DNA from 3 places in the Shewanella sp. DC2-4 genome. Region 1 is predicted to be linked to each of the others. Evidence: predicted binding sites of a transcription regulator. Region 1 holds the regulator's gene; each other region holds the start of a gene.

The links. Region 1 encodes MetJ, which represses methionine synthesis genes. Its sites were predicted from a motif close to TAGACGTCTAGACGTCTA; they were not measured.
Region 2: msrA (peptide-methionine (S)-S-oxide reductase MsrA) is a predicted target of MetJ. The motif match lies at 1,124-1,141, and genes of this name have one in related genera.
Region 3: metK (methionine adenosyltransferase) is a predicted target of MetJ. The motif match lies at 1,175-1,192, and genes of this name have one in related genera.

What each region holds. Positions count from the first base shown of each region.
Region 1 covers NZ_JABRVR010000002.1:3,794,413-3,796,691, reverse strand. The annotation lists gene nrfD (NrfD/PsrC family molybdoenzyme membrane anchor subunit) at 1-20, shown strand, start outside; gene HQQ92_RS17235 (sulfite exporter TauE/SafE family protein) at 127-870, opposite strand; gene metJ (met regulon transcriptional regulator MetJ) at 1,005-1,319, opposite strand; gene metB (cystathionine gamma-synthase) at 1,532-2,279, shown strand, end outside.
Region 2 covers NZ_JABRVR010000002.1:2,032,206-2,034,484, reverse strand. The annotation lists gene pgm (phosphoglucomutase (alpha-D-glucose-1,6-bisphosphate-dependent)) at 1-514, shown strand, start outside; gene msrA (peptide-methionine (S)-S-oxide reductase MsrA) at 632-1,111, opposite strand; gene astE (succinylglutamate desuccinylase) at 1,442-2,279, shown strand, end outside.
Region 3 covers NZ_JABRVR010000002.1:3,416,496-3,418,774, reverse strand. The annotation lists gene metK (methionine adenosyltransferase) at 1-1,132, opposite strand, end outside; gene tkt (transketolase) at 1,578-2,279, shown strand, end outside.

The DNA of each region.
Region 1 (2,279 bases):
GGCAAAGCTATTTAAGCTGAGTGTAAGCTGGCTTTACATATTGATAGATAAAGAAAAAGCACTGGCAATGTCAGTGCTTTTTTATTGTTTGAATCGTGAGAAGGTTTGCCAGTATAAGTAGGACGCTTATTGGGGTAATAACTCGATAACCGACTTCACCGTTAGCACTAAGGCGCTGATACTGCACAGGACTAACGTCGCCATCTTTGTCTTCTCTTTATCGACACGGCCCACTAATCGTCCTGCGACTAAGTAACCTAAAATCACTGAGGGGAGCAGCATCAACGACAGCCACAGATGTTTTAATTCTAATAAGCCTGTGATCGCTAAAATGATCAGTGCAATCATGGAGCTAAAAATGAAGAAGGCCGACAGGGCTGCGCGAAACTGCGAGGCATCTTTGCCTGCCAACAAAATCGCCATCGGTGGGCCACCAATCGCGGCGATATTGCCGAAGATCCCTGAAACCACACCTGCACCGAAGAGGGTTTTCTTATTCACTGGCTGGCTGAATTTATACAGGCTGAGGATCACTGCGACAGTCACAATGGCGGCGATGGATAAACCCAGTATGGGTTGAGGCGCAAACAGCAATAAACTCGCGCCGATAAAACCGCCGGGCACGCGACCTATGAGAGCATATTGCAAGCCATTGAATTCTAAGTGACCGCGTTCACGCACTAAGGTCAGCAGGGCGATGGAGAAACCCATAGCAATAACAGGCGCAGGTACAAGTTGTGGATCGACGATATACAGCAAAGGACTGGCGACAACCGCAAGCCCAAACCCAATAAGACTTTGGGTTAATGCGCCCAGAAACACGACCAGCGAGGCTAAGGCGAGTGTCTGTGGATCTATCATAGAAAACATAGGATTTCCTATATCCCAAACCAACTCAAGATGGTGAAATTTAAAGTTTGAAGTCGCTTGGGTATAAACAAAAAGGGATCGTTAACGATCCCTATTGATGAGCACTGTGATATGACTTTGAAAGCGACGAGTCGCTATTCCATGTCTTCCCACTCGATTCCCATTTGATCCATTAACAACTTGGCTTCAGCGGGAATGCTGTCTGGGTTATCTTTTGACAGATCTTCATCGTTGGGCAATGGCTGGCCAGTGTAGGCGTGCAAAAATGCCTCACACAACAGCTCGCTGTTGGTGGCGTGACGCAAATTATTGACCTGACGACGAGTACGTTCGTCCGTGAGGACCTTAAGCACTTTGAGCGGAATAGACACAGTAATTTTTTTTACTTGTTCATTCTTCTTGCCATGTTCAGCATAGGGGCTGATGTATTCCCCATTCCATTCAGTCATTGACTCACCTGTTATAACGCTAAATTCGGGGCAGATTTTAAACCCTTACAAAGAACAGTCAAATTATTGCTACTATTTCTTTGTGATTGCAAACAGATTTCTTTATGTTCAGACGTCTAAACGTCTTCACGCCTATTGACGATGGCGTTGGGCTTAGGTACATTTAGACGTCCAGACATCTCTATCAGTCTATCGAATTTAGGAGTCCACCCATGGCAGAGCGTCAATTAGCCACACTGGCAGTGCGTCAGGGTATCGAAAGCGATACTCAATATGGTGCAGTTGTGCCACCGATTTATTTGTCGACTAATTACGCCTTCGATGGTCATAAAAATCCCCGCGAATTCGATTACAGTCGTTCAGGCAACCCAACGCGCTGCATTTTAGGCGAAGCATTAGCGCAATTAGAAAAGGGGGCGACTGGCATAGTGACGTGCACTGGCATGGCGGCCATCACCTTAGTGACCACTTTGCTCGGCCCCGATGACCTATTAGTTGTGCCCCATGATTGCTATGGTGGTTCCTACCGTTTATTTACCAACTTGGCGAAGAAAGGCCAGTTTAAGCTCATTGTGGTCGACCAAACCGACAGCCAAGCGTTAGCCGCCGCCATTGCGCAGAATCCTAAGATGGTGTGGCTCGAAACCCCATCGAACCCGTTATTGCGTGTGGTAGATATCGAAGCCATTGCTAAGGCGAGCCATGAGGTCAGCGCGCTGGTGGTGGTCGATAACACTTTTTTATCGCCAATATTGCAACAACCCCTATTGTTAGGCGCGGATATCGTTATCCACTCCACCACTAAATATATCAATGGTCACAGCGATGTGGTCGGCGGCGCTGTGGTCGCCAAAGACGCGCAAATCGGCGAAAGCTTACATTGGTGGTCGAACACTCTAGGCTTAACGGGGTCAGCCTTCGACAGTTATCTGACCCTGCGCGGCCTGCGTACCTTAGCGG
Region 2 (2,279 bases), 1.8 Mb from region 1:
GTTTGTCGATGGTTTAGCCGAAGCCACAATCGCCTTTGGCGGTGAAGAGAGTGCTGGCGCGGCATTTTTACGCCGTGATGGCTCTACTTGGTGTACGGATAAAGACGGTTTTATTCTAGGGTTACTTGCGGCAGAGATCCTTGCGGTGACAGGTAAAACCCCAGGTCAGCGTCACCAAGAGTTAGTAAAACAATTTGGCCAAAGCTTTTATAAGCGTATCGATAGCCCAATCAGTCTTGAAAACAAGGCCAAATTTGCGTTATTGAATGCTGAAACCTTAAATGCCACTGTGCTTGCGGGTGAGTCAATCGAAAACGTGTTAACCCATGCGCCGGGCAATAATGCGGCCATTGGTGGCATCAAAGTGACTACGGCGAATGGTTGGTTTGCGGCGCGTCCATCGGGCACGGAAGCGTTATTTAAGATCTACGGCGAAAGTTTTATCAGTGAGCAACATTTAGCTGAGATCATCAAAGATGCGCAGGCATTAATTGATAAGGCGCTAAACGCTTAATCCAGTAGTAGGTTTAGCTAACGCCTCAAAATAAAAAAACGCACTCAGATTTGAGTGCGTTTTTGTTTGTGTCTAATTCAGCTGTGAGTAGTTGATCTAATACTGATTTGACCGTACTTAGTATTCGATATGACAACTCGGTAAGTTATTCTTATCGATGTAATTTTGATGATATTCCTCAGCAACATGGAACTGTTGCAATGGCACAATTTCAGTGACGATATGGCGTAATCCCCAACGACCTGAGCGGGCAAAAGCTAATTTTGAGGCTTCTGCGGCCGCTTTTTGCTCACGGTCGTGGAAGAAAATGGTGCTGCGATATTGGGTGCCAATATCTCCGCCTTGCATGTTCAGACTCGTTGGATTGTGGTTTTTCCAAAATACATCGAGCAAGTCTTCATAACTGACAAGGGCGGGATCGAATTCCACTTGCACCACTTCGGCATGGCCCGTTTTGCCTTTTTTGACTTCTTCATAGGTTGTCGCCGCATTATTGCCGCCCATATAGCCGCAGGTGACATTCGATACGCCGTTCACTTGTCTAAAAAAATACTCTACGCCCCAGAAACAGCCGGCACCAAAGGTTGCTAACGCCATAATTAAATCCAATAGAAGTCTAGATGGCTAAGGATTGTGATAAAACTTGAGTGCAAAAGCAAGCCTCAAGCTGGAATATTTATCATGGGAAATTCTTAGGGAATGTCCTAAGAATTTAACAATCAGCTTAGTTGAATGTCATTCCGCTTAAAACTGGGTCCTACGGCAATAAATGTCTGAGAACAGCACTAAAAACATGTGTTAGTATTGAAGCCGTTTTTTAGGTGCGAGTGAGACTAACCGCGGTGAGATAAATGCTTAAGTGGTTATTACTGCCTGTACTTATGCTATTGCGCCAATACTGTTACACATCATTATAAGGAGAATTCTGTGTTACAAGCTCTGTTAGATTCAAAGGATTTTTTAGCGCTCACCTTAGCCCATCCTGAACAGTTCGATGGCGAATTTTCATTTAACTTAGGCGATCATACTCAAGTGGAAGTGTGGGATACCGGTGTTATTGTTTTCGAACCAGTAAAGAATGAAGGAAAAGATATTGTGCTTTCCTGCGGTGTTCACGGTAACGAGACCGCGCCCATTGAACTCTGCAATAGCTTAATTAAACAACTTCTACAGCAAAAGATCATCGCAAAGCAGCGCACTTTATTTCTCATTGGTAACCCATTAGCGATTAATAACGGCACGCGGATTATTGACGAAAACATGAATCGTCTCTTTAGTGGTGAGCATTCCAATCCACCAGGGTTAGTGAACCCTGAGCGAGTACGCGCGAAAAAACTCGAAGCCTATGTCGATCGTTTTTATACTGCGGTTGCCGATGGACGTCAGCGCATCCATTATGATCTGCACACGGCGATGCGCGCCTCGAAGCATGAAAAGTTCGCTATCTATCCCTATCGTCCTGGGCGCGCCTTTAGCGGCGAGCAAATTATGTTTTTAGCCGCAAGCGGCGTCGATACAGTACTTTTCCACCACGAACCGACCACGACCTTCAGCTATTTTTCCTCTGAACGCTACGGTGCCGATGCCTTTACCATTGAGCTTGGCAAAGTGTATCCCATGGGGCAGAACGACATGACGCGTTTTATCGCCACCCATGAAATGTTCATGCGCTTGATCACCGCTAAGCCGTTGGCGCTGGATGCATTTGATGCCGATAAGGTTAACTTGTACCAAGTGTGCCGCGTCATCAATAAACATTTCGATG
Region 3 (2,279 bases), 380 kb from region 1:
GTAATATTTCGGCTTTATCAGTCGCTTCCCATGGGAATTCGCTGCGACCAAAGTGGCCATAAGCGGCGGTCGCTTGATAAATTGGACGTGCTAAATCTAGCATGGCCGTTAAACCGTATGGGCGCAGTTCAAAGTGTTGACGGACTAACTTGATCAGCACTTCTTCAGACACTTTACCAGTACCGAAGGTCTCGATGCTGATAGAGGTCGGCTCTGCCACACCAATTGCGTAAGACACTTGGATTTCACAGCGATCAGCAAGACCTGCTGCAACTATGTTTTTTGCCACATAACGTGCAGCATATGCCGCGCTACGATCCACTTTTGATGGATCTTTACCAGAGAATGCGCCACCACCATGACGGGCCATGCCGCCGTAGGTGTCTACGATGATCTTACGACCCGTTAAGCCGCAATCGCCTACTGGACCACCGATAACAAAACGGCCAGTTGGGTTGATAAAGAACTTAGTGTCTTTGTTTAACCATTGAGCCGGTAATACAGGCTTGATGATGGTTTCCATCACGCCTTCAATTAAGTCGGCTTGTGAAACGTCATCTCTGTGTTGAGTCGATAACACAACTGCATCGATACCGACAATTTTGCCATCATCATAGGCAAAAGTGACTTGGCTTTTCGCATCTGGGCGTAACCAAGGTAGCGTGCCATTTTTACGCACTTCAGACTGACGTTTCACTAATGCGTGAGCATAGGTGATAGGTGCAGGCATCAGAATGTCAGTTTCGTTGTTGGCATAACCAAACATTAACCCTTGATCGCCAGCACCTTGCTCTGCAGGGTCTGCGCGGTCTACACCTTGATTGATGTCGGGTGATTGCTTACCAATGGCGTTTAATACTGCGCACGAGTCTGCATCAAATCCCATATCTGAATGGGTATAACCAATTTCACGCACCGTTTTACGGGTGATTTCTTCAATATCAACCCAGGCAGAGGTAGTGACTTCGCCACCGACTAATACCATGCCGGTTTTGACATAAGTTTCACACGCTACGCGTGCTTTTGGATCTTGAGCCAGAATTGCATCTAGCACAGCATCAGAAATCTGATCTGCAATCTTATCGGGATGACCTTCTGAGACCGACTCAGAAGTAAACAAGTGCTTTGCCATAGTAGGAAAATCTCGTCGTTAGCATTCAAACGTGTAGAAGCATCTACATCTAGACGGCTATTTTAGTTTAAATCCGATTGCCGATCACCCCCGATAATAAAAAATCCTCTCAGATTGTGACCTGAAAACGACTACGCCCTGCCATAAATAGGTTATTTTACTTATATTTCATGGTATTAAGTTTACTATGTTTTTGAGAAATTTATTTCTCCATTATAAGTGATCCTTGCTATGCCCTCTCAAGTAAACGCGAGCAAAGTGACTAGCTTATTTCTGCGACTTATATACTCAAGCTACCTGAATCCTGCATCTTCAGGTTGTTTGGGTACATATTCGGCCATCTTTTGCTGAGTGAATGGCAATTTTAGTTTGCGTCACACTGGCATGTAGGGGAAAATATGCATCCAAATTGCCCGCTAGACCCCACAAACAAGCAGGAGAGAGCATGTCTTCCCGTAAAGTACTCGCAAACGCAATCCGTGCGTTAAGTATGGATGCAGTTCAAAAAGCAAATTCAGGCCATCCCGGCGCCCCAATGGGTATGGCAGATATTGCTGAAGTGCTGTGGAATGATTTCCTTAAGCACAACCCGAACAATCCGAAATGGGTAGATAGAGATCGTTTTATCCTCTCTAACGGTCACGGTTCAATGCTGATTTACTCTTTACTTCACCTGACTGGTTATGAATTACCAATTGAAGAGCTTAAACAGTTCCGTCAATTGCATTCTAAAACCCCGGGTCACCCAGAATACGGTTACACCCCAGGTGTTGAAACCACAACGGGTCCACTCGGTGCGGGCATCAGCAACGCTGTTGGTATGGCGATTGCTGAGAAAACCTTAGCGGCACAGTTTAACCGTGATGGTCACGATATCGTTGATCACTACACTTACTGCTTCCTCGGCGATGGCTGTTTGATGGAAGGTATTTCCCACGAAGCCTGTTCATTAGCCGGTACTTTAGGTTTAGGTAAACTGGTCGCATTTTGGGATGACAACGGTATTTCTATCGATGGCCATGTTGAAGGCTGGTTCACCGATGATACGCCAAAGCGTTTTGAAGCTTACGGCTGGCATGTGATTGCCGGTGTTGATGGTCACGATAGCGCGGCAATCCGTGCTGCTATCGAAGCGGCGAAAGCGGTG